4 regions of the Bradyrhizobium sp. SZCCHNS2022 genome follow, and region 1 is predicted to be linked to each of the others. Evidence: predicted binding sites of a transcription regulator. Region 1 holds the regulator's gene; each other region holds the start of a gene.
The links. The regulator PhoB, encoded in region 1, activates phosphate uptake and scavenging genes when phosphate is short. The targets are predictions, from matches to a motif close to TGTCATNNANCTGTCAT.
Positions count from the first base shown of each region.

Region 2: QXZ94_RS07470 (RNA degradosome polyphosphate kinase) is a predicted target of PhoB. The motif match lies at 1,645-1,661, and genes of this name have one in related genera.
Region 3: phnF (phosphonate metabolism transcriptional regulator PhnF) is a predicted target of PhoB. The motif match lies at 2,291-2,307, and genes of this name have one in related genera.
Region 4: QXZ94_RS26515 (alkaline phosphatase D family protein) is a predicted target of PhoB. The motif match lies at 2,198-2,214, and genes of this name have one in related genera.

Region 1 covers NZ_JAUHHZ010000001.1:7,303,341-7,308,330, forward strand. Annotated here, with positions in the region: gene pstA (phosphate ABC transporter permease PstA) at 1-98, shown strand, start outside; gene pstB (phosphate ABC transporter ATP-binding protein PstB) at 95-916, shown strand; gene phoU (phosphate signaling complex protein PhoU) at 945-1,661, shown strand; gene phoB (phosphate regulon transcriptional regulator PhoB) at 1,678-2,385, shown strand; gene QXZ94_RS32630 (trypsin-like serine protease) at 2,526-3,842, shown strand; gene QXZ94_RS32635 (HoxN/HupN/NixA family nickel/cobalt transporter) at 4,020-4,990, shown strand, end outside.
Region 2 covers NZ_JAUHHZ010000001.1:1,708,378-1,713,367, forward strand. Annotated here, with positions in the region: gene QXZ94_RS07470 (RNA degradosome polyphosphate kinase) at 1-1,574, opposite strand, end outside; gene QXZ94_RS07475 (DnaA ATPase domain-containing protein) at 1,714-2,391, opposite strand; gene QXZ94_RS07480 (CDP-alcohol phosphatidyltransferase family protein) at 2,451-3,005, opposite strand; gene purM (phosphoribosylformylglycinamidine cyclo-ligase) at 3,162-4,235, shown strand; gene purN (phosphoribosylglycinamide formyltransferase) at 4,249-4,902, shown strand.
Region 3 covers NZ_JAUHHZ010000001.1:3,687,992-3,692,981, reverse strand. Annotated here, with positions in the region: gene QXZ94_RS16415 (ABC transporter ATP-binding protein) at 1-641, shown strand, start outside; gene QXZ94_RS16410 (phosphodiesterase) at 649-1,491, shown strand; gene phnF (phosphonate metabolism transcriptional regulator PhnF) at 1,528-2,253, opposite strand; gene phnG (phosphonate C-P lyase system protein PhnG) at 2,373-2,828, shown strand; gene phnH (phosphonate C-P lyase system protein PhnH) at 2,828-3,439, shown strand; gene QXZ94_RS16390 (carbon-phosphorus lyase complex subunit PhnI) at 3,443-4,546, shown strand; gene QXZ94_RS16385 (alpha-D-ribose 1-methylphosphonate 5-phosphate C-P-lyase PhnJ) at 4,543-4,990, shown strand, end outside.
Region 4 covers NZ_JAUHHZ010000001.1:5,929,575-5,934,564, reverse strand. Annotated here, with positions in the region: gene QXZ94_RS26520 (response regulator) at 163-537, shown strand; gene QXZ94_RS26515 (alkaline phosphatase D family protein) at 560-2,131, opposite strand; gene QXZ94_RS26510 (TAXI family TRAP transporter solute-binding subunit) at 2,277-3,623, opposite strand; gene QXZ94_RS26505 (4a-hydroxytetrahydrobiopterin dehydratase) at 3,981-4,310, shown strand; gene QXZ94_RS26500 (hypothetical protein) at 4,329-4,990, opposite strand, start outside.

The sequences.
Region 1 (4,990 bases):
AGCAGCTGGCCTGGAGCGGAGCCCTTCTCATCACTCTGGCCGTGCTCGCCCTGAACGTCGGTGCACGCATTCTCGGCGCCGAGAGGAAAACGAAATGACCGAACTGTCCGTCTCCGTCAGTCAGCCCAATCACGCGCTCCACGGCCAGCCGCTCCCCGAGGCGCCGGCCAAGGTGACCGCGCGCAACCTGAACTTCTATTACGGCGATCACCACGCGCTGAAGAACATCAACCTGACGCTGGGCACCAACCGGGTCACGGCGTTCATCGGCCCGTCCGGCTGCGGCAAGTCCACCCTGCTGCGCATCTTCAACCGGATGTACGACCTCTATCCGGGCCAGCGTGCCACCGGCCAGCTGATGCTGGACAACACCAACATCCTCGATCCCAAGCTCGATCTCAATCTGCTGCGCGCGCGGGTCGGCATGGTGTTCCAGAAGCCGACGCCGTTCCCGATGACGATCTACGAGAACATCGCCTTCGGCATCCGGCTCTATGAGAAGATCTCGAAGTCCGAGATGGACGACCGCGTCGAGAAGGCGCTGCGCGGCGGCGCGCTGTGGAACGAGGTCAAGGACAAGCTCAACGCCTCCGGCCTGTCGCTGTCCGGCGGCCAGCAGCAGCGCCTGTGCATCGCCCGCACCGTCGCCGTCCGGCCCGAGGTGATCCTGTTCGACGAGCCGTGCTCGGCGCTCGACCCGATCTCGACCGCCAAGGTCGAGGAGCTGATCCAGGAGCTCGCGGAGAACTATACGATCGCGATCGTGACCCATAACATGCAGCAGGCGGCGCGCGTCTCCGACAAGACCGCCTTCATGTATCTCGGCGAGCTGATCGAGTTCGACGAGACCAGCAAGATCTTCACCTCGCCGAGCGATCGGCGGACCCAGGACTACATCACCGGCCGGTTCGGCTGACGCCGACAGCATTCTTCAGGAGATCAACATGGCCAGTGAACATACCGCCAAGGCGTTCGACAGCGATCTGCAGGATCTCACCCGGCTGGTGTCGGAGATGGGCGGCCTCGCCGAGCGGCTGATCGTCGATTCCGTCGATGCGCTGGTGCGGCGCGACGTGGCGCTCGGCCAGAAGGTGGTCGCCGCCGACGCCGAGGTCGACAAGCTGCAGCGCATCATCGAGGAGCGCGCGGTGCTGACGATCGCCCGCCGTCAGCCGATGGCCGTCGATCTGCGCGAGATCGTCGGCGCCATGCGCGTCGCCACCGATCTGGAGCGGATCGGTGACCTCGCCAAGAACATCGGCAAGCGCGTCGCCGCGCTGGAGAGCGACTTCCATCCGCTCAAGCTGATCCGCGGCCTGGAGCACATGACCGACCTGGTGCAGTCGCAGGTCAAGACGGTGCTGGATGCCTATGCCGCGCATGATTTGCCGGCGGCGATGACGGTCTGGAAGGGCGACGAGGAGGTCGATGCGATCTGCACCTCGCTGTTCCGCGAGCTCCTCACTTATATGATGGAGGACCCGCGCAACATCTCGTTCTGCATCCACCTGATGTTCTGCGCCAAGAACATCGAGCGGATCGGCGACCACGCCACCAACATCGCTGAGACGGTTTTCTATATGATCGAGGGCCAGCAGATCATGGACAAGCGCCCGAAGGGCGACATGACCAGCTTCGCGACCACGATCCCCGGCAACTGAGAAAGACGATTTCGACATGGGCGCGCGAATTCTGGTGGTTGAGGACGAGGAGGCGCTGACGACGCTGCTGCGCTACAACCTCGAGGCCGAAGGCTACGAGGTCGAGACCGTGGCGCGCGGCGACGAGGCCGACACGCGGCTCAAGGAGCGCGTGCCCGATCTCGTCGTGCTCGACTGGATGCTGCCGGGCCTGTCCGGCATCGAGCTGTGCCGGCGGCTGCGGGCGCGGTCCGAGACCAAGCAGCTGCCGATCATCATGCTCACCGCGCGCGGCGAGGAGAGCGAGCGTGTGCGCGGGCTTGCGACCGGCGCCGACGACTACATCGTCAAGCCGTTCTCGGTGCCGGAGCTGCTCGCGCGCGTGAAGGGCCTGCTGCGGCGTGCGAGCCCGGAGCGGCTCGCGACCGTGCTGTCCTATGGCGACATCGAGCTCGACCGCGAGAAGCGCCGCGTCGCGCGCTCGGGCCGGCCGATCGACCTCGGCCCGACCGAATACCGTCTGCTCGAATTCTTCCTCGAGCATCCCGGCCGCGTGTTCAGCCGCGAGCAGTTGCTCGACAGCGTCTGGGGCCGCGACATCTATATCGACGAGCGCACCGTCGACGTGCACATCGGCCGTCTGCGCAAGCTGCTCAATCCGGGTCGCGAGCAGGATCCGATCCGCACCGTGCGCGGCGCGGGCTATGCGCTGGACGATCGGTTCGCCAAGAGCGAGCAGGCATAAGGAGCGGCAGGTGTGAGGGACGTGCAGGTGTGAGAGGCGAGCAGGCCGGATTAAGGACACCGCGGTCCGCTTTCCGCCACGCCGCCGCCGTCTTGATCGAGTGTGCTGAAGGGCCCGTGTTTTGGTTCCAGCGGACGCCCTTGCTCAAGACGATCATCACAAGTCTTGCCGTGCTGCTCGGCAGCCTGGCCGGTGCACCGGCCGCCGAGCTCGAAGACGCCGTCGCCGCCGCCGGAAACGGCCAGCATGACGTTGCGCTGCGCCGCCTGCTGCCGCTCGCCGCCAAGGGCGATGCGCGGGCGCAGTTCGACATCGGCTTCATGCACGCCTTCGGTTGGGGCCAGCCGCGCAATGCGGCCGAGGCGCTGGCCTGGTATCGCAAGGGGGCGGACCAGGGCCTCGCCGTCGCCCAGCACTATCTCGGCATCGCCTACGTCAACGGCGAGGGTGTCGCGAGCAACTACGGCGAAGCCGGCCGCTGGTTCAGCCGCGCTGCAGCCCAAGGCTTCGCCCAGTCGCAATACATGCTCGGTCTGATGATGCTCGACGGCCGCGGCGTGAGCCAGGACCTCGTGCAGGGCTATGCCTGGCTGGTGATGGCCGGCCGCAACGGCGTGCGCTCGGCCGGCCGCGACGTGCAGCGGGTCAAGCTGACCGAGGCGCAGCGCGTCCAGGCGCAGGCGATGATCGCGAGCTGGAAGCCGAGATTCGAATCGGCGGATGCCGGGGTGGCCAACCCGCGTCCCGAGCAGTTGCTCGGACTCGACCGGCACATCGGCGAGGTCGTGGACCCGACCTCCTGGCCGGCCTCGTCGATCGGCGTCGTCACCGTGGCGCAGTATTCGACCGGCGGCTGGTGTACCGGCACCTTGATCGCGCCGCGCGTCGTGCTCACCGCCGCGCATTGCGTGTTCAACGGGCTCGCGCAGGTCAATCCCGGCAACGTCCGCTTCCTGGCTGGCATGAACAGGGGCACACCGGCCGCCTCATCGATCGCCGAACGGCTGATCGTCGCGCCCGAGTTCGTTCCGACTCAGCACGACCGATGGTCGCTCGACCGCTCCCCGGCCGATTGGGCGCTGATCATCCTGAAGGACGCCCTGCCGTCGAAGCCGGTGGCGGTGAGGGCGCTGAGCCGTGAGGAGCTGGTCGCCGCAACCAGGGCCGGCACCATCTCCGAGATCGGCTATGGCCAGGAGCGGCGCTATTCGCCGACCGGCCAGCGCAATTGCAGCGCGGGGATGACCAAGGACGCCAAGCTGCTGACCGTGCATTGCCTGGCCAATTTCGGCTATTCGGGCTCGCCAATCATGGCCGAGATCGGCGGTGAGCCGGCCGTGGTCGGCATCTTCTCGGCGTTCCACGAGGAGACCCGGCTGATGTTCGCCGCGCCGGCAAGCCAGTTCGAGACGACCGTGCGGCGCGAGATCGCCGCGCAGAGCGCCTCGGCGCGGTGAGGGGAGAACGGCGGAGGCGGCAGCCACTGGTCAAGGTTTGTGCGTGACCGGATAGCGGGTTGCCAAGGGAGGGGGGCTGGTCTGGGAAGCACTGTCCCGCACGGCTGGATTCGAGATGATTCTCGCCGGTGGACACTGCTCTTGCCGAATGGCGCGGGTCTTGCTCTCCTGGTGAGTATGACAATTTTTCCGATTGATCATCCTCCCCCCGCCCGCCGGATCCCAGCCTGGTTCACGGGGGCGGGTGGCTCGACCGTCGCGCTGCTCGCCGGCCTCGTGCTGGCCAACGCGCTTGCCTGGGCGTGGGCCTTCGCCCTCTACGCCGACCGGCCCGCGATCGTCGGCACGGCGCTGCTGGCCTGGCTGCTCGGCCTCAGGCACGCGGTCGACGCGGACCACATTGCCGCCATCGACAACGTCGTGCGGAAGCTGGTTGAGGATGGCGACAAGCCGCGCGCTGCAGGACTCTACTTCGCCCTCGGCCATTCGAGCGTCGTGGTGATCGCGACCATCGTGGTGAGCCTCGTTGCCGGCGCTGACCTGTTGAGCGAGCAGAGTACGATCCGGGCAATCGGCGGAACGATCGGAACGTCGGTCTCGGCAGGCTTTCTGCTGCTGATCGCGGTCGTCAATCTGGTGCTGTTCGTGAAGCTCTGGCGCCGCGCGGCCCAGCCGAACGCCGGCGGCGCCGGGGGTGGCATCCTGATTCGCCTGTTGCGACCCGTGCTTCGCATCGTCTCCCGCGCCTGGCACATGTACCCGCTCGGCTTCCTGTTCGGGCTTGGCTTCGACACTGCCAGCGAAATCGGCCTGTTGAGCCTGTCGGCGACCGAGGCGGCGCGCGGCGCGAGCCTCGCTCATGTGCTGGTGTTCCCGGTGTTGTTCGCGGCGGCGATGGCCACCGTCGATACCGCCGACAGCATGCTGATGACGGGCGCCTATCGCTGGGCGCTGACCGATCCGGCCCGCAAGCGGCGCTATAATCTGGTGATCACGGGCGCGTCCGTTGCAATCGCGCTGGTGATCGGCGGCGTGGAGACCGTCACGCTGCTGGCGCCGCGGCTCGGGCTGGGGGCGATCGAGGTCGGCGACAGTCTTGGCGATCTCGGGATCGCTGCCATCGGTCTGTTCGGACTGATCTGGGCGGG
Region 2 (4,990 bases), 5.6 Mb from region 1:
AGCGGCGAGACCGCCATCTTCTCGATGTCGATCGGCTCGGCATAGCCGGTGATGTAGTTGAACACCCGCGTGACGTCGCGGCCGATCACCGGGTCGGACGTGAAGTAGGACAGGTCGGTGTAGATGCGTGCCGTCACCGGGTGATAGTTGCCGGTGCCGGTGTGCACATAGGTCGTGAGGCTTCCGCCCTCGCGGCGCACGACCATCGACAGCTTGGCATGCGTCTTCAGCTCGAGGAATCCGTAGACGACCTGCACGCCGGCGCGCTCCAGATCGCGAGCCCAGCGGATATTGGCCTCCTCGTCGAACCGCGCTTTGAGCTCGACCAGCGCGGTCACCGACTTGCCGGCTTCGGCGGCTTCGACGAGCGTGCGGACGATCGGCGAGTTGTTGGAGGTGCGATACAGCGTCTGCTTGATGGCGACGACATCGGGATCGCGCGCCGCCTGCTGCAGGAACTGAACGACGACATCGAAGGATTCGTAGGGGTGATGGACGATCAGGTCCTTCTGCCGGATGGCGGCGAAGATGTCGCCGCCATGGTCACGGACGCGCTCCGGATGGCGCGGCACGTAAGGCGCGAATTCGAGGTCGGGACGGTCGACCCGCGTCAGCTGCGACAGCTCGTTCATCGCCAGCACGCCGTCGACGACGAACACCTCGTCGTCGGTCGTGGACAGCGCATTCTGCACGAAGCGGCGCAGCTCCTCCGGCATGTTGGCCTCGATCTCGAGCCGGATCACCGAGCCGCGGCGGCGCCGCTTCAGTGCCGTCTCGAACAGCCGCACCAGGTCCTCGGCCTCTTCCTCGATTTCGATCTCGCTGTCGCGGATGATGCGGAAGGCGCCCTGGCCCTTGACGGTATAGCCCGGGAACAGCCGGCCGATGAACAGGCCGGTGGCCTGCTCCAGCGTGATCAGGCGGATCGCGCCGTCCTTGGCGCCGGGGAAGCGGATGAAGCGGTCGATCTTGCCGGGCATGCGGATCAGCGCATTCATCGGCCGACCGTCGGCGGTGCGCGTCAGCTGCAGCGCGACGGTGAAGCCGAGGCTCGGGATGAACGGGAACGGATGCGCCGGATCGATCGCGAGCGGCGTCAGCAGCGGGAAGATGTTGGCGAGGAAATGGTCCTCGATCCAGGCCCGCTCGCTCTTGCTGACGTCCTGGCCGTCGACCAGCACGATGCCGAGTTCGGCGAGAAATTTGCGCAGGTCGCGCCATATCGCCTGCTGGTCGATGGCGAGCTGGGAGACGGTCTCGTTGATCAGCTTCAGCTGCTCGGTCGGCGTCAGCCCGTCCGGGCTGCGCTCGGCGATGCCCTCGCGCACCTGGGCGCGGATGCCGGCGACGCGGACCATGAAGAATTCATCGAGATTGTTGGCGGAAATCGACAGGAAGCGCACCCGCTCCAGCGCCGGATGGCGCGGATTGACCGACTCCTCGAGCACGCGGCGGTTGAAATGCAGCCAGGACAGCTCCCGATTGATGAAGCGCTCGGGACTCGACGCGATCTGCAGCGGCGTCGCCACAGCCGGCTCTTTCGAAACGATCTCAGAAACTTGTTCGGTATCCATCAGAAATTCGATCCATATCCGATCACGGCATCAAATCAGGGCGCTCACCCTCGACCGTAGCCCACTCTGGGTGACCAGGGGATGACGTTCCCGGCACCATTGAGGTTCCCCGGCGGACCGGCGTCAAGATGGCCCCCGGTCACACCGGGCGCAGCAGCTCGGCGGCCAGTGCGCGGGTGACCGGTCGGCCGAGCCTCAACGACTCATTGTCCAGCAGCGCGATGGTCTCGCGGGCTGCGGCGTAGGATCGCTCGATCCGGGTGGCGAGGTAGCTGACGACCGTTTCGTCGATCGCCAGTTGCCGATCCGCGGCCAGCTTGACGATCAGGGCGCGGAACAGCTGGTCGTCCGGTGGCAACAGCGTGACCACGGGAACGGCGCGCAGCCGCGATCTCAGATCGGCGAGCCCGATCGGCAGCGCCGCCGGCGCCTCCCGCGCCGTGACCAGGATGTAGGCCTCGTCCTGACGCGCCAAGTTCAGCAGGTGGAACAGCGCCCGCTCGTCGAGATCGGTCGCCGTCAGATCCTCCAGCACCAGGGCCCCCGTGGCGAGCGCCCCGGGCACGGTGCTCGCCTCCAGCGCATGCGCCGACAGCGAGCGGGCGCCGGAGCGCTCGGCCCAGATCGCCGCCAGATGACTTTTGCCCGAGCCGTCGGGGCCGACGAGGAACATGGTCCGCGCGGGCCATTCCGGCCAGGCATCGACCAGCGCGAGCCCCGCCGCATTGCCCGGCCCCTCGAAGAAATTGTCCCGCGTCAGGCTCTCCGCATGTGGCAGCGCGAGCGCCAATTGACGAGGGGGGATATGGCCGGCCAAGGTTGACGTGCTCCGTGTCGTGTCGTCGGCGGGGGCGGTACTGGGCCTGCCGGGCGGGCTCATCGCACCTCGATCGTGTTCATGTGGCGCACCCATTCGACGAGATACAGCCCGACCGATACGAGGGTAAAGACCGTCACGAGCACCATCAGCACGACATCGTAGGGCTTGGGCTCGAAGCCGAACGCGAGCGCGGCCAGCACCAGCCCTGCGAATCCAACCTGCGCGGCGGTATTCAGCTTCGAGACCATCAATGGCTTCATTGCGACGGGCCGGTCGAACAGCCAGGAGACGATCACGGCGGCGACGATCATGATGTCGCGCGACACCACCAGGATCACGATCCAGCGCGGGATGGCCCCCCAAATGCCGAGGGTGACGAAGATCGACACCAGCAGGGCCTTGTCGGCGAGCGGGTCGAGCAGGGCGCCGAGCTCGGAGCGCAGGTTGAAGCGCTTGGCCAGAAAACCGTCCACCGCGTCGCTCACGCCGGCGACGACGAACACCATGAACGCAATTTCCATCTCGCCGGCCGCGATCGCCCAGACGACGATCGGAACCAGCAGGATTCGGCCGAGTGTAATGAGATTGGGGATAGAGTGGGGAATGGTCACACAGAACGTCCCGACGACAACTCGATCAAATCCAACCCGATTCCGAAGCGGGGCGAACCGGTCCGGTTCCTAGATAGTATGGGGACGAGCCCCTTGCGAGCCATTGCGCGCAGCCGGATTCCGACGTAACCAGCGGCCAGATTAGGGGTTTTGACCATGACCGAGCGCAAGAACGGGCTCACTTATGCAGATTCGGGCGTCGATATCGATGCCGGCAATCGTCTGGTCGATCTGATCAAGCCCATGGTGCGCGCCACCGCGCGCGCCGGCGCGGATGCCGAGATCGGCGGCTTTGGCGGCCTGTTCGACCTGAAGGCGGCCGGCTTCAAGGATCCGGTGCTGGTGGCGGCAACCGACGGGGTCGGCACCAAGGTGAAGATCGCGATCGAGACGGGGCTGCATGGCGGGATCGGCATCGATCTGGTCGCCATGTCGGTGAACGACCTGGTGGTGCAGGGCGCCGAGCCGCTGTTCTTCCTCGACTACTTTGCCTGCGGCAAGCTCGATCCCGAGGCGACCGCGTCGATCGTGGCAGGCGTCGCCGAGGGCTGCCGGGAGTCCGGCTGCGCCCTGATCGGCGGCGAGACCGCGGAGATGCCGGGCCTCTACAAGGATGGCGACTATGATCTCGCCGGCTTTGCGGTTGGCGCGGCCGAGCGTGGCACCCTGCTGCCGTCGCCGGACATTGCCGCTGGCGATGTGGTGCTGGGGCTCGCGTCGTCGGGGGTGCATTCGAACGGCTATTCGCTGGTGCGCAAGATCGTTGCCCGGTCTGGCCTCGGCTTCGATGCCCCGGCGCCGTTTGCGCCGGTCCTGACCCTGGGAGCCGCGCTGCTGACGCCGACCCGGCTCTACGTGAAATCCTGTCTGCGTGCGATCCGCGAGACCGGCGCGGTGAAGGGGCTGGCACACATCACAGGCGGCGGCTTCACCGACAACATTCCGCGCGTGCTGCCGAAGCATCTCGGCGTCTCGATCGACCTGGCGCATCTGCCGGTGCTGCCGGTGTTCAAATGGCTGGCGGAGCAGGGTGGCATTGCCGAGCGCGAGCTGCTCCGCACCTTCAATTGCGGGATCGGCATGATCGTGATCGTCAAGGCCGAGGCCGTCGATGCCGTGACCGAGGTGTTCACCGCCAATGGCGAGCACGTCGCACGGCTCGGCGAGGTCGTTGCTGCCGCAGGCGAGGAGCGCGTGATCTATACCGGCGCGCTCGATTTGTCCCTGTGAGACGAGTGACGAGATGAAGCGCCGCGTCGCCATCCTGATTTCCGGCCGTGGGTCCAACATGGCCGCGCTGATCCGAGCGGCCACGCAGCCGGATTTTCCGGCCGAGATCGCCGTCGTCATGTCCAACCGCGCCGACGCCGCCGGTCTGCAAAAGGCGGCGGAGAGCGGCATCGCCGTCGAGGTCATCGAAAGCAAGCCGTTCGGCAAGGACCGGGCGGGCTTCGAAGCCAAGCTGCAGGCGGCGCTGGATGCGCGGGGCGTCGAGATCATCTGCCTCGCAGGCTTCATGCGGCTATTCACGGCGGAGTTCGTCCAGCACTGGTATGGCCGGATGCTGAACATCCATCCGTCACTGCTGCCGTCGTTCCCAGGCCTCGATCCGCACGGCCAGGCGCTGCGCGCCGGCGTGAAGCTGTCGGGTGCGACCGTGCATTTCGTCATCCCAGAGACGGATGCGGGACCGATCGTCATGCAGGGCGCTGTGGTGGTCAGGGACGATGATACGCCGGAGACGCTGTCGCAGCGCATTCTCGGCGTCGAGCATCGGATCTATCCGGAGGCGCTCAAGCTGCTCGCAAGGGACCAGGTGCGGCTGGAAGGCGATCTGTGCCGGACGTCGGCGACGGAGCAGGCGGAGCAGGCGCTGATCTGGCCGATGGTCTCGTAGTTGCTCTACGTGGTGTGTGTTTCTCTCTATCTGAGACGGTTCTCTCCGCAGACGCAGTTGTGCATCGTCATCGCTGAGGCTGCGTCCT
Region 3 (4,990 bases), 3.6 Mb from region 1:
ATCAACTCTCGGGTGGCCAGCGCCAGCGTGTCGCGCTCGCACGTGCGGTCGCCATCCGGCCGAGCGTGCTCCTGCTCGACGAACCGCTCACGGCGTTGGATGCGGCCCTGCGCGAGCGGCTCCGCGGTGAGCTCAACAGCCTGCTGCGCACGCTCGGGATCACGGCGATCTACGTCACGCATGACCAGGCCGAAGCCATGGAGCTCGGCGACCGCATTGTCGTCATGCGCAAGGGCGCCATCGCCCAGATCGGGACGCCGCGAGAGATCTATTTCACTCCAGCCGATCGCTTCGTGGCGGAGTTCGTCGGTGCGGCCAACATCATCGAGGCACCGATCGACGGCGGCCACCTCGTTCTGCCGGGCGGACGACTGCCGGTCGCCGATCCCGCGCCGCGTAACCAGGCCGTTGCGATGGTTCGACCGGAAACGATTGGCATCGTCGAGGCCGCGGCATCGGAGCTGACCGGCGTCGTCCACAGCGTCCGTTTTGCCGGCGACCGGCAGCGGATCATCGTTCGCGGCGCGGCCTCCATTCCACTCACCGTGGATGCGCCGAATACGATCAAGGTCCATGCCGGAGAGCGCATCGGACTGTCGATTGAGCCGAATTCCATTCGTCTGCTGCCAGCGGAAGGTTGATCATCTCATGACCAAGAACGCGGTCAACATTGCGCAGATTTCGGACCTCCACATCAAGGCGCCCGGTCGGCTGGCCTATCGTCGTGTCGACACGGCGCGCGCGCTCGCGCGATGCATCACGGAGCTCAACCGGTTTGAGCCAAAGCTCGACCTGGTGGTGATCTCGGGGGATCTCGCCGACACGCCGTCACCGGCCGAGTACGATCATCTCAAGGATCTGCTTGCCGAGCTCCGGATTCCGTTCGCTGCCGTGCCCGGCAATCACGATTCACGCGAGTTGATGCGAGTGGCGTTTCCGGACGCGTCTCATGATCACCCCTCGGGTCCGCTGAATCGGCATGTGGAATTGGCCGATCTCGATCTGCTGTTGCTCGATTCCAGCGTGCCCGGCCATCCGCATGGTGAGATCGATCAGGCGAGTCTGCAATGGCTCGATGCCAAGCTCTCTGCTCGTGCCGACAAGCCGGCCCTGCTGTTTCTGCACCATCCGCCATTTTCGACCGGCATCGGTCACATGGACCGGCAGAACCTGCGCAATGCTGCGGATCTCGCAGCCATCCTCACGCGTCACCCGCGGGTGCAATTGATTGGATGCGGTCACGTCCATCGTGCAGCGCTGACCCGGTTTGCCGCAATCCCCTGCACGATCTGCCCGGCGCCGAACCATGCCGTGGCACTGGATCTCGCCGAGATGCAATCGCCATCCTTCTGCATCGAGCCTCCAGCCTTTCACCTTCATGCCTGGTTTCCAGGGCCGGGATTCGGAACGATCGTCACGCATCAGGTGCCCATCGGGGATTTCGACGGGCCGCATCCGTTCTTCAATCAAGACGGCACGCTCATCGACTGAGTGCCCCGAGGTCGAGAACATGGCGACGGTTTCGCCCTAGCTCTCGACCTCGAACGTCACACGCTCCGCAGCGAAGCGCGAGCGTTTGCTGACGAGCGGCGTCCCGTCGGCGTCGATGTCGGTGCTGTCGACGACCAGGACCGGACGCCCCAGCGCGAGGTCGAGGCGGGACGCGTCGCTGGCATCGGCGATCGCTGCCGTGATCCTGGTCGCACCGCGGCGATAGTCGCGGATGCCGTAATGCGCGAGGAGCGCCGTCATCGAGCGGGTCGCGGCGAACACCCGCCCTGCGTCGGGAAATCGCTCGGCCGAGAGCCAGGAGGTGCTGACGCAGATCGGCGTCTTGTCGGCGAAGCGCAGCGCATCGATGCGCGCCAACGGAGCACCCGTCTTCAATCCCAGCAGTCGTGCGAGGTCGCGCGTCGCGGATTCCTCCGAGGCCGCGATCAGCTGCCCGCGCGGCTCACGACCGCCCGCGCCGACGATCTCCGAGAATCGGGTCCGCGATCGCAGCGGATAGGACAGGCGCGGGGCTTCCACATAGGTGCCGCTGCCGCGCTCGGCGCGGACGAGCCCGCGTTCCGCGAGGGTCGCCAGCGCCCGCCGGACCGTGTGGCGGTTGACGCGGTAGGTCTCCGCGATCTCGGTCTCGCCCGGCAGGCGCGTACCGGCCGCGAAGCGGCCATCGGCGATGTCGCGCTCGATGCCGTCGGCCACCCGCCGCCACAGCGCGACGCCAGATCCGGCGTCCGGCATGCTCATCGCAGCTCCCCGCGTCGTGTTGTGAAAATCACGTCCATGTCATCAAACAGTCATGGCGCTCTCTTATCGAGTTGTCTAGTATCATAGACAACTTGATGCAGGCAAGATCGAGAATGGCGATGAGCGGCGATACGGCGTTGCAGGAGAAGCGGCGGGACGCGATGAAGGTGCTGTCGCACGTTGCGGCCGCCGACATCGAGAATAGGATGGCCGCGCTGCCGGTGCCGCCCCACCAGGATCTGCGTGCCCCCGAAAGCGGCCTCGTCATGGTCCGTGGCCGGATCGGCGGCGATGGCGCGCCGTTCAATCTCGGTGAGGCGACGGTGTCTCGCGCGGCTGTTCGTCTGCAGGGCGGGCAGGTGGGGTTTGGCTATGTCCTCGGGCGCGACGGCGGCAAGGCGCGCCTGATCGCGCTGTGCGACGCCTTGCTTCAATCGTCCGATCACGCCAAGGCAATCGAGAGGGAGGTCGTTGCGCCCCTGCGGGCGCAGATGCAACAGGAGCGGGATCGAAGCGCCGCCGAGGCCGCGGCGACGCGGGTCGATTTCTACACGATGGTGCGGGGAGAAGGGTGATGACGGCAATGACTGTCGAGCTGCAGCCCGGCTTTGCCGACAAGGTTCTGTCGGCGCAATCGACCTTCCGCATGGTGATGGAGGCGATGGCGCGTCCCGGACAGGTGGTGTCGGTCGACGACGGCGCCGGCCGGCCAACGTCGATGACGGCCGGCGTTGCGGCGATCGCCCTGACCTTGCTGGACCAGGATACGCCGCTTTGGCTCGATGCGGCCTTCGCGCGCGCGCCCGATGTCGGAGCCTGGCTGAAATTTCACACCGGCGCGCCGGTCGTGACGCGTCCAGAGCTCGCAAGTTTCGCACTCGTGGCGGCGCCCGACGCGCTGCCTGATCTCGCGTCCTTTGCTCTGGGGACGCCGGAATACCCGGACCGGTCGACAACCCTCATCCTTCAGGTGCCGAGCCTTTCTACGGGGCCGACGTTCCACCTGCGTGGTCCTGGGATCGATGGGGTGACCTCGCTCGCGGCGACGATCGAGCCGCGCGATCTGTTCGCGCGACTGTCAATCAACGAGGCGCTGTTCCCGCGCGGGATCGACGTCATTCTGGTCGACGATCAATCGTTGGTCGCGATCCCGCGCACGACGCGTCTCTCACCTGCAGGAGCTTAGCGGATGTATGTGGCGGTCAAAGGCGGCGAGCGCGCCATCGAGAACGCACACCGGCTGCTGGCGCATGAGCGCCGCGGCGATAGGAGCGTGCCCGAGTTGTCGCTTGCGCAGATCTCGGAGCAGCTCGGACTCGCGGTCGATCGCGTCATGAGCGAGGGTTCGCTGTATGATCACGAGCTGGCAGCTCTTGCCATCAAGCAGGCGCGCGGTGATCTCATCGAAGCGATCTTCCTGGTGCGCGCCTTCCGTGCGACCCTGCCGCGCTTCGGTGCGACCGAGCCGGTCGATACCGGCGAGATGCGCGTGCAGCGGCGCGTATCGTCCACCTTCAAGGACATTCCCGGCGGGCAAGTGCTGGGCCCGACATTCGACTACACGCACCGGCTGCTCGATCCGGCTCTGGCCGAGGCAGGCGATCCCGAGGCGCCGGCCCTTGCGTCGACGTCCGACGCGCCGATGCCGCGGGTCACCGACATTCTCGGTCAGGACGGATTGATCGAGCCGTCGCCTGACGCGGACCCCGAGGCGCCCGTGGGAGATCTCACGCGTGATCCGCTGAGCTTTCCTGCCGGCCGCGATCTGCGGCTGCAGAATCTCGCGCGCGGCGACGAAGGCTTTCTGCTGGCGCTCGGCTATTCGACGCAACGCGGCTATGGCCGCAACCATCCGTTCGCAGGCGAGATCCGTTTCGGCGAAGTCGAGGTAGAGTTCCTCGCCGAGGAGATCGGGTTCGCCGTGCCGCTCGGATCGATCGAGCTGACCGAATGTCAGATGGTCAATCAGTTCAAGGGATCGGCGACCGAGCCGCCATGCTTCACCCGCGGCTATGGCTTGGCCTTCGGTCAGAGCGAGCGCAAGACGATGTCGATGGCGCTGGTCGATCGCGCGCTGCGCGCGCGCGAGCTCGGCGAGGATTTGATCGCCCCGGCACAGGACGAGGAGTTCGTGATGTCACATTCCGACAACGTGCAGGCGACCGGCTTCGTCGAGCATCTGAAACTGCCGCACTACGTCGACTTTCAATCCGAGCTCGGCCTGCTGCGCAAGCTGCGCCAGGAGTTTGCCGATGCCAATGCCGTTGCCGTGTTGAAGGAGGCCGCGGAATGAACGCGCCGACCTACAACTTCGCCTATCTCGACGAGCAGACCAAGCGGATGATCCGCCGCGCGATCCTCAAGGCCATCGCCATTCCCGGCTATCAGGTGCCGTTTGCGAGCCGCGAGATGCCGATGCCCTATGGCTGGGGCACCGGCGGCGTGCAGGTCACAGCGGCCATTCTCGGCCCGCATGACGTGCTCAAGGTGATCGACCAGGGCTCGGACGACACCACCAACGCGATCTCGATCCGCAAGTTCTTCGCCAAGACGGCAGGCGTGGCAACGACGACATCGACGGAAGAGGCGAGTGTGATCCAGACTCGCCATCGCATTCCCGAGGCGCCGCTGCGGGAGGGCCAGGTGCTCGTCTATCAGGTGCCGATCCCGGAGCCGCTGCGGTTTCTCGAGCCGCGCGAGACCGAGACGCGCCGCATGCATGCGCTTGCCGAATACG
Region 4 (4,990 bases), 1.4 Mb from region 1:
ATCCCCCGCGCTACGCATGTGCGTGATCTGTGCTTCTTGTGTTCACAAGTGCACAGACACAGGAACTCCGATATGATGGCTTCGGTTCCAGGAACCCGCCAGCGTGCTTGTGATGAGGCGCCGGCTGCGGGAGCCAACCTCACCTTGGAACCCGCAGATCACATGACCAGCTCGCAACCCAGCGTGCCCGAGCTCTATCAGCATGTGCTGGTCGTCGAGGACGACCCGATCATTGCGCTTGGCTTGGAAGACACCATCAATGACCTCGGTGTTGCCGAGGTCAGGATCGCCGCCAATGTCGCCACGGCGCTCGCCATGATCGAGGAGCGCGCGCCGCAGTTCGCTCTGCTCGATGTCGGCCTGGTCCGCGAAAAGAGCTTTGCGATCGCCGAGCGGCTGAGCACGCTTGGCATCCCCTTCGCATTCTCGACCGGCTATGGCGCCGACGGCGTGCCGGCGGCGTTTTCCGACCGGCCGCGCCTGCCGAAGCCCTGCCCGACCGATGCCCTGGAGGCCGTGCTGCGGCGGCGCGACTAGTCGTCGCCGCAGCGAGACGCCGTCAGCCCAGTTTCGGGTCGAGCGTCGTCGACCACAATGCGACGTCGGCGCGATCGCGCAGCGTTACCGTCATCTGACCGGACTCGCCGTCGATCTTGACGTGACCGAAGAACTGCATGCCTGCGGACGGCGGCAGGTTCTGCTTATCGAGGCCGGGGGCCTTGATGAAGCGAACCTCGGGGCCGAACGTGTTGTCGAGCTCGTTCGGACCGAACGTGCCGGCATGCAGCGGACCCGAGACGAACTCCCAGAACGGCTCGAAGTCCTGGAATTGCGCCTTGTTGGGATCGTAATAGTGCGCCGCCGCGTAATGGACGTCGGCGGTGAGCCAGACGGTGTTCTGGATCGGCGCGGTCTTGATGAAGCGCAGGATCTCGGCAATCTCCAGCTCTCGTCCACGCGCAGGACCATCGCCCTGCGCGATCGCTTCGGAGCCCTTCTTGTTGGCCGCATCGTCATAGACGATGATGCTGAGCGGCATGTCGGAGGCGATCACCTTCCAGGTCGCCCGCGAGTTCAGCAGCGCCTGCTTCAGCCAGCGCAGCTGCTCCGGCCCGATGAAGTAGGACGCCGGACCATACTTGTCCTCGAGATTGGCGCCGTTGGCGCCGCGATAGCTGCGCTCATCCAGCACGAAGACGTCGAGATGCGGGCCGTAGTTGATGGTCCGGTAGATTCGGCCGGGCTCGTTGATGCTCTCGCGCATCGGATACATCTCGTGGAAGGCGCGCGCCGCCCGTGCGGCGAGCAGCTGGATGTTGCGCTCCTTGTAGGCGGCCGGCAATTCCTTGGAGGCCGACCAGTTGTTGGTGACCTCGTGGTCGTCCCACTGCACGAAGATCGGCACCTCGGCATTGAAGGCGCGGACATTCTCGTCGAGGAAATTGTATTTGTGAGCGGCGCGGAATTCGTCGAGCGTTTCGGCGACCTTGGCCTTGTCCTCGATCGTGAGGTTCTTCCAGACCTTGTTGTCCGGCAGCTTCACCTCCGGCTTGATGGGGCCGTCGGCGTAGATGGTGTCGCCGGAGTGCAGGAAGAAGTCGGGGCGATGCTTCTTCATCGTGGCAAAGGTGAACATGCCGCCATCGTCGGGATTGATGCCCCAGCCCTGGCCAGCGACGTCGCCGCCCCAGACGAACGACACGTCACGCGTGTTGCCTGGCGCCGTGCGGAAGCGGCCGACGACCGCCTCGCTCTCGACCGCGGGGTGCGAGAGATCACGGAATTTGACGCGATAGAAGATGTCCTGACCGCTCGGCAGGCCATCGACCAGCATCTTGGCGGTGAAATCGCTTTCGGGAAGCGCCGCAATGGGCGGCAGGCGGCGCGCGTTCTTGAACGATTCGGTGGTCGCGACCTCGACCATCATCTGCGACGGCCGGTCGGCGCGGGCCCAGACGACGCCGCCATCCATGCCGACGTCGCCGGATTGCACCCCATGCGTGATCTGCGGCCGGTCGGCGGCGCGGCTCAGACCGGGCATCGCGAGCGTCGCGACGCCGGCGGCAGCCGTCGACAGGAAGCGGCGGCGGGAGAGCTTGTGGAGCTGCGGGCGGGGAATGTGAATGGTCATACGATCTCCTCGTCGGATGGCGCGCGGAACCGCGCTGCCAGGACGCCGCAGACCTAGAAAAGATTGATGACGTTGAAATTACAAGGCCGCTCGCCCCAGCACACGGGCCAATGCCAGATGCAGCACGAAGATGACCGAGACCGGCTCAGGTGCCGGCGGCGCGCAACTGCGCGCCGGTGCGTTGCAGGTTGGCGGGCATGCTCATCAGGATCAGCTTGCGATCGGCGACCGCGTTGTGGAACTGCTCGAGCGCGATGTTGAAGGCGGTCAGGGCCGCATGCTCGATGGCGCCGTCCTCGAAGCAGGTCAGCGTGTTGCGCAGGATCTCGTCGGCTTCCGCCTGGAGCTGGTCGAGCTCCTCGGTCGAGTCGCTCTTGCGTGCGATGGTGATCATCTCCAGCAGCCGGTCGCGCAGCGTGGTGTTGATCGTCCGCTCGTCGCGCTTGAGGTATCCGGCGAACCAGGCGCCGGCCGAGCCCATCGCCGACAGCGCCATCAAGCCCCACCAGATGTAGTCGCTGTAGCGATCGAGGAAGGTCTTCTCCTCGCCATCGACGAAGGCCGCAGCACCGGGATGGGCCGGGATCGCGGCATCCTTGTCGGTGTCCGGCGTCTCGATCTTGGCGGCGAGCGGGAATTCCGACAGCAGTTGCTGGCGCACCGAGAACAGCTGGTGGGTGAAGGTGGAGACGGTCGACTCGGCGAGCCCTCTACGCGCGACGATATGGTGGCTGAAGCTGATCGTCTTGACCTCATCCTCCGGCCGGTCGGGCGAGCCGCCGAAGGCGCCGGCCGGAATTTCTGCCGCCTCATATTCGGGATGGTTCTGCGCGATGGCTCCGGCCAAATCGATCGCCAGGAATGTCGGCACGCCACCATCCTTGGTGGCAGCCGCAATCGCATCGGCCGTGATCTTGCTGTTGATCGGGCCGGCGGCGAGATAGACGTCGGCCCGCTGGTTGCGGACGGCCTCGGCCGCCTCGGTGATCGGAAACTGGATGATCTCGACCTTGCCGGCGTCGACGCCGTATTGGTGCAGGATCACCTTCAGCAGATTGGCATTGGCCGGCGTGCGGCCGATGATGCCGACCTTGTGGCCGGGAAGCTGCGAGATCTTGGTGATCTTGGCCGCGCCCTTGCGGCCCTTTCCCTTGCCTGCGGGCGGCACCCACAGCACGGCCACGTTCTTGCGCAGGGTCGCCACCGCCTGCGCGTTCTTCGGCACCTCGAGGTCGCCGCGCACGATGGCGAGATCGACCTTGCCCGCGGCCAGCGCCTGCGCGCTCTCGCCGGCGCCCTCGGTCGGGACCGGCCGCAGCCGGACGGAGGCATGGGACTGCGAGAACGCCTGGGTCAAGGCCTGGACGACCTTGAGATCGTCGCTGTTGGGCGGACCCACGGCGATCTTCAGCACCACCGGACGCATGGCAAAATAATAGGCGCCCGCCAGCGCGCCGACGACCGCGAGGATGCCGGCGATGACGACGAACACGGCAGGGCGCATCTGCGAGCGCTGCGCTGGCGTGGTCTGGGGGTCTGCCAGGTCCAGTCCTCCGGTGATCCGATCGCTTGGGGGCCGCGCGATGCGCAGCTCCGCAGGGCCTCGTCCTCGCTAGGCCGAAACTGTAGCAAATTTCTTTTCCGTCCGGGGTGACATCTGCGTCATGGTTACCGGAGCCCGAGTGCGCGACGATCCCGGCGGTTGCATGACGGGTCCGCGTCGGTTTTGTCGCAAGGCTCTGATCCGGATGCCGTTTCTGCTACTCTGGCGCGCCGGTCCGGGTGACGCGGCGCAGGCCGATGCCCGTAGAGCTCCGGATCTGCCGCGCCGCCCCGATGCACCGACGAGATGAACGGGAGGTTCGACATGGTGGAGAGAATGTCAGCCGAGGCGCGCGCGAGCGCCTTGCGGGACCTTCCCGGCTGGTCCGAGGTCGATGGCCGCGAGGCCATTGCCCGCACCTTCACCTTTCGCGACTTCAACGAAGCCTTCGGCTTCATGACCCGCGTCGCCCTGCTCGCCGAGAAGCGCGACCATCATCCCGAGTGGCGCAACGTCTACCGCACCGTCGAGGTCGTGCTCGCCACCCACGATGCCGGCGGCGTCACCGCGCGCGACATCGAGCTGGCAAAGGCGATGAACGCGATTGCGGCTGCGCATGTCCTGGCCGGTGATTGAAAGCACCGCGTGGGCGAATCATGACGTGGCGACCTGTCCATGCGGCGGCATAGCAACCTTGCCGAGCCGGACGAGCTGGTCATCGTTCTCGGTCAGCCGCGGCCCAGGCAGCAGACTGACGTAATTGTCGGCTTCAGCCCGATCGACCCGCTTGTTGCTGGCCGTCAGGAAGGCCTCTGCCAGACGCCGCGCGACGAGTGGCGCGGCGACGCTCGTTCCCTGCAGGATTGAGCGCGACCCGCTCCGCACCCCGGCGGCCACAGTGCCGGGGAGCGCTGCCGTTCGGTCGGACAGAGAGGAGCAGGATACGCGTCCCAGGTCTTGCGTTCCTGCGCAGCTGTAGCGGGAGGGTACCATCCCCTTCTCCTCAGCAGCCGAGCTGCGACGGAATCCGGCGACCGCCAGTGCGATCTCTGAGGTTGCCAGCCCGTTGAGCGAGCCAAAGCGTCTCACGAGCGCCGTCGGCGTATCACGCTCCATGAGAGCTCCCCGCTCGTCGAATTGAACATTGCCGGGATCATCGAAATAGCTCTGGCGCGCACCAGACCGGACGCTGATCGGATCCGTATCGCGTTGGATCCAGCAGTGGATGGGCCATTCAAGCCGCGCGGCGCGCGGCTCGCGACTGATCGTGATCTGCCACAGCCCGGCCCGGGCCGCCGGAAGTTTGCCAGGGTGCG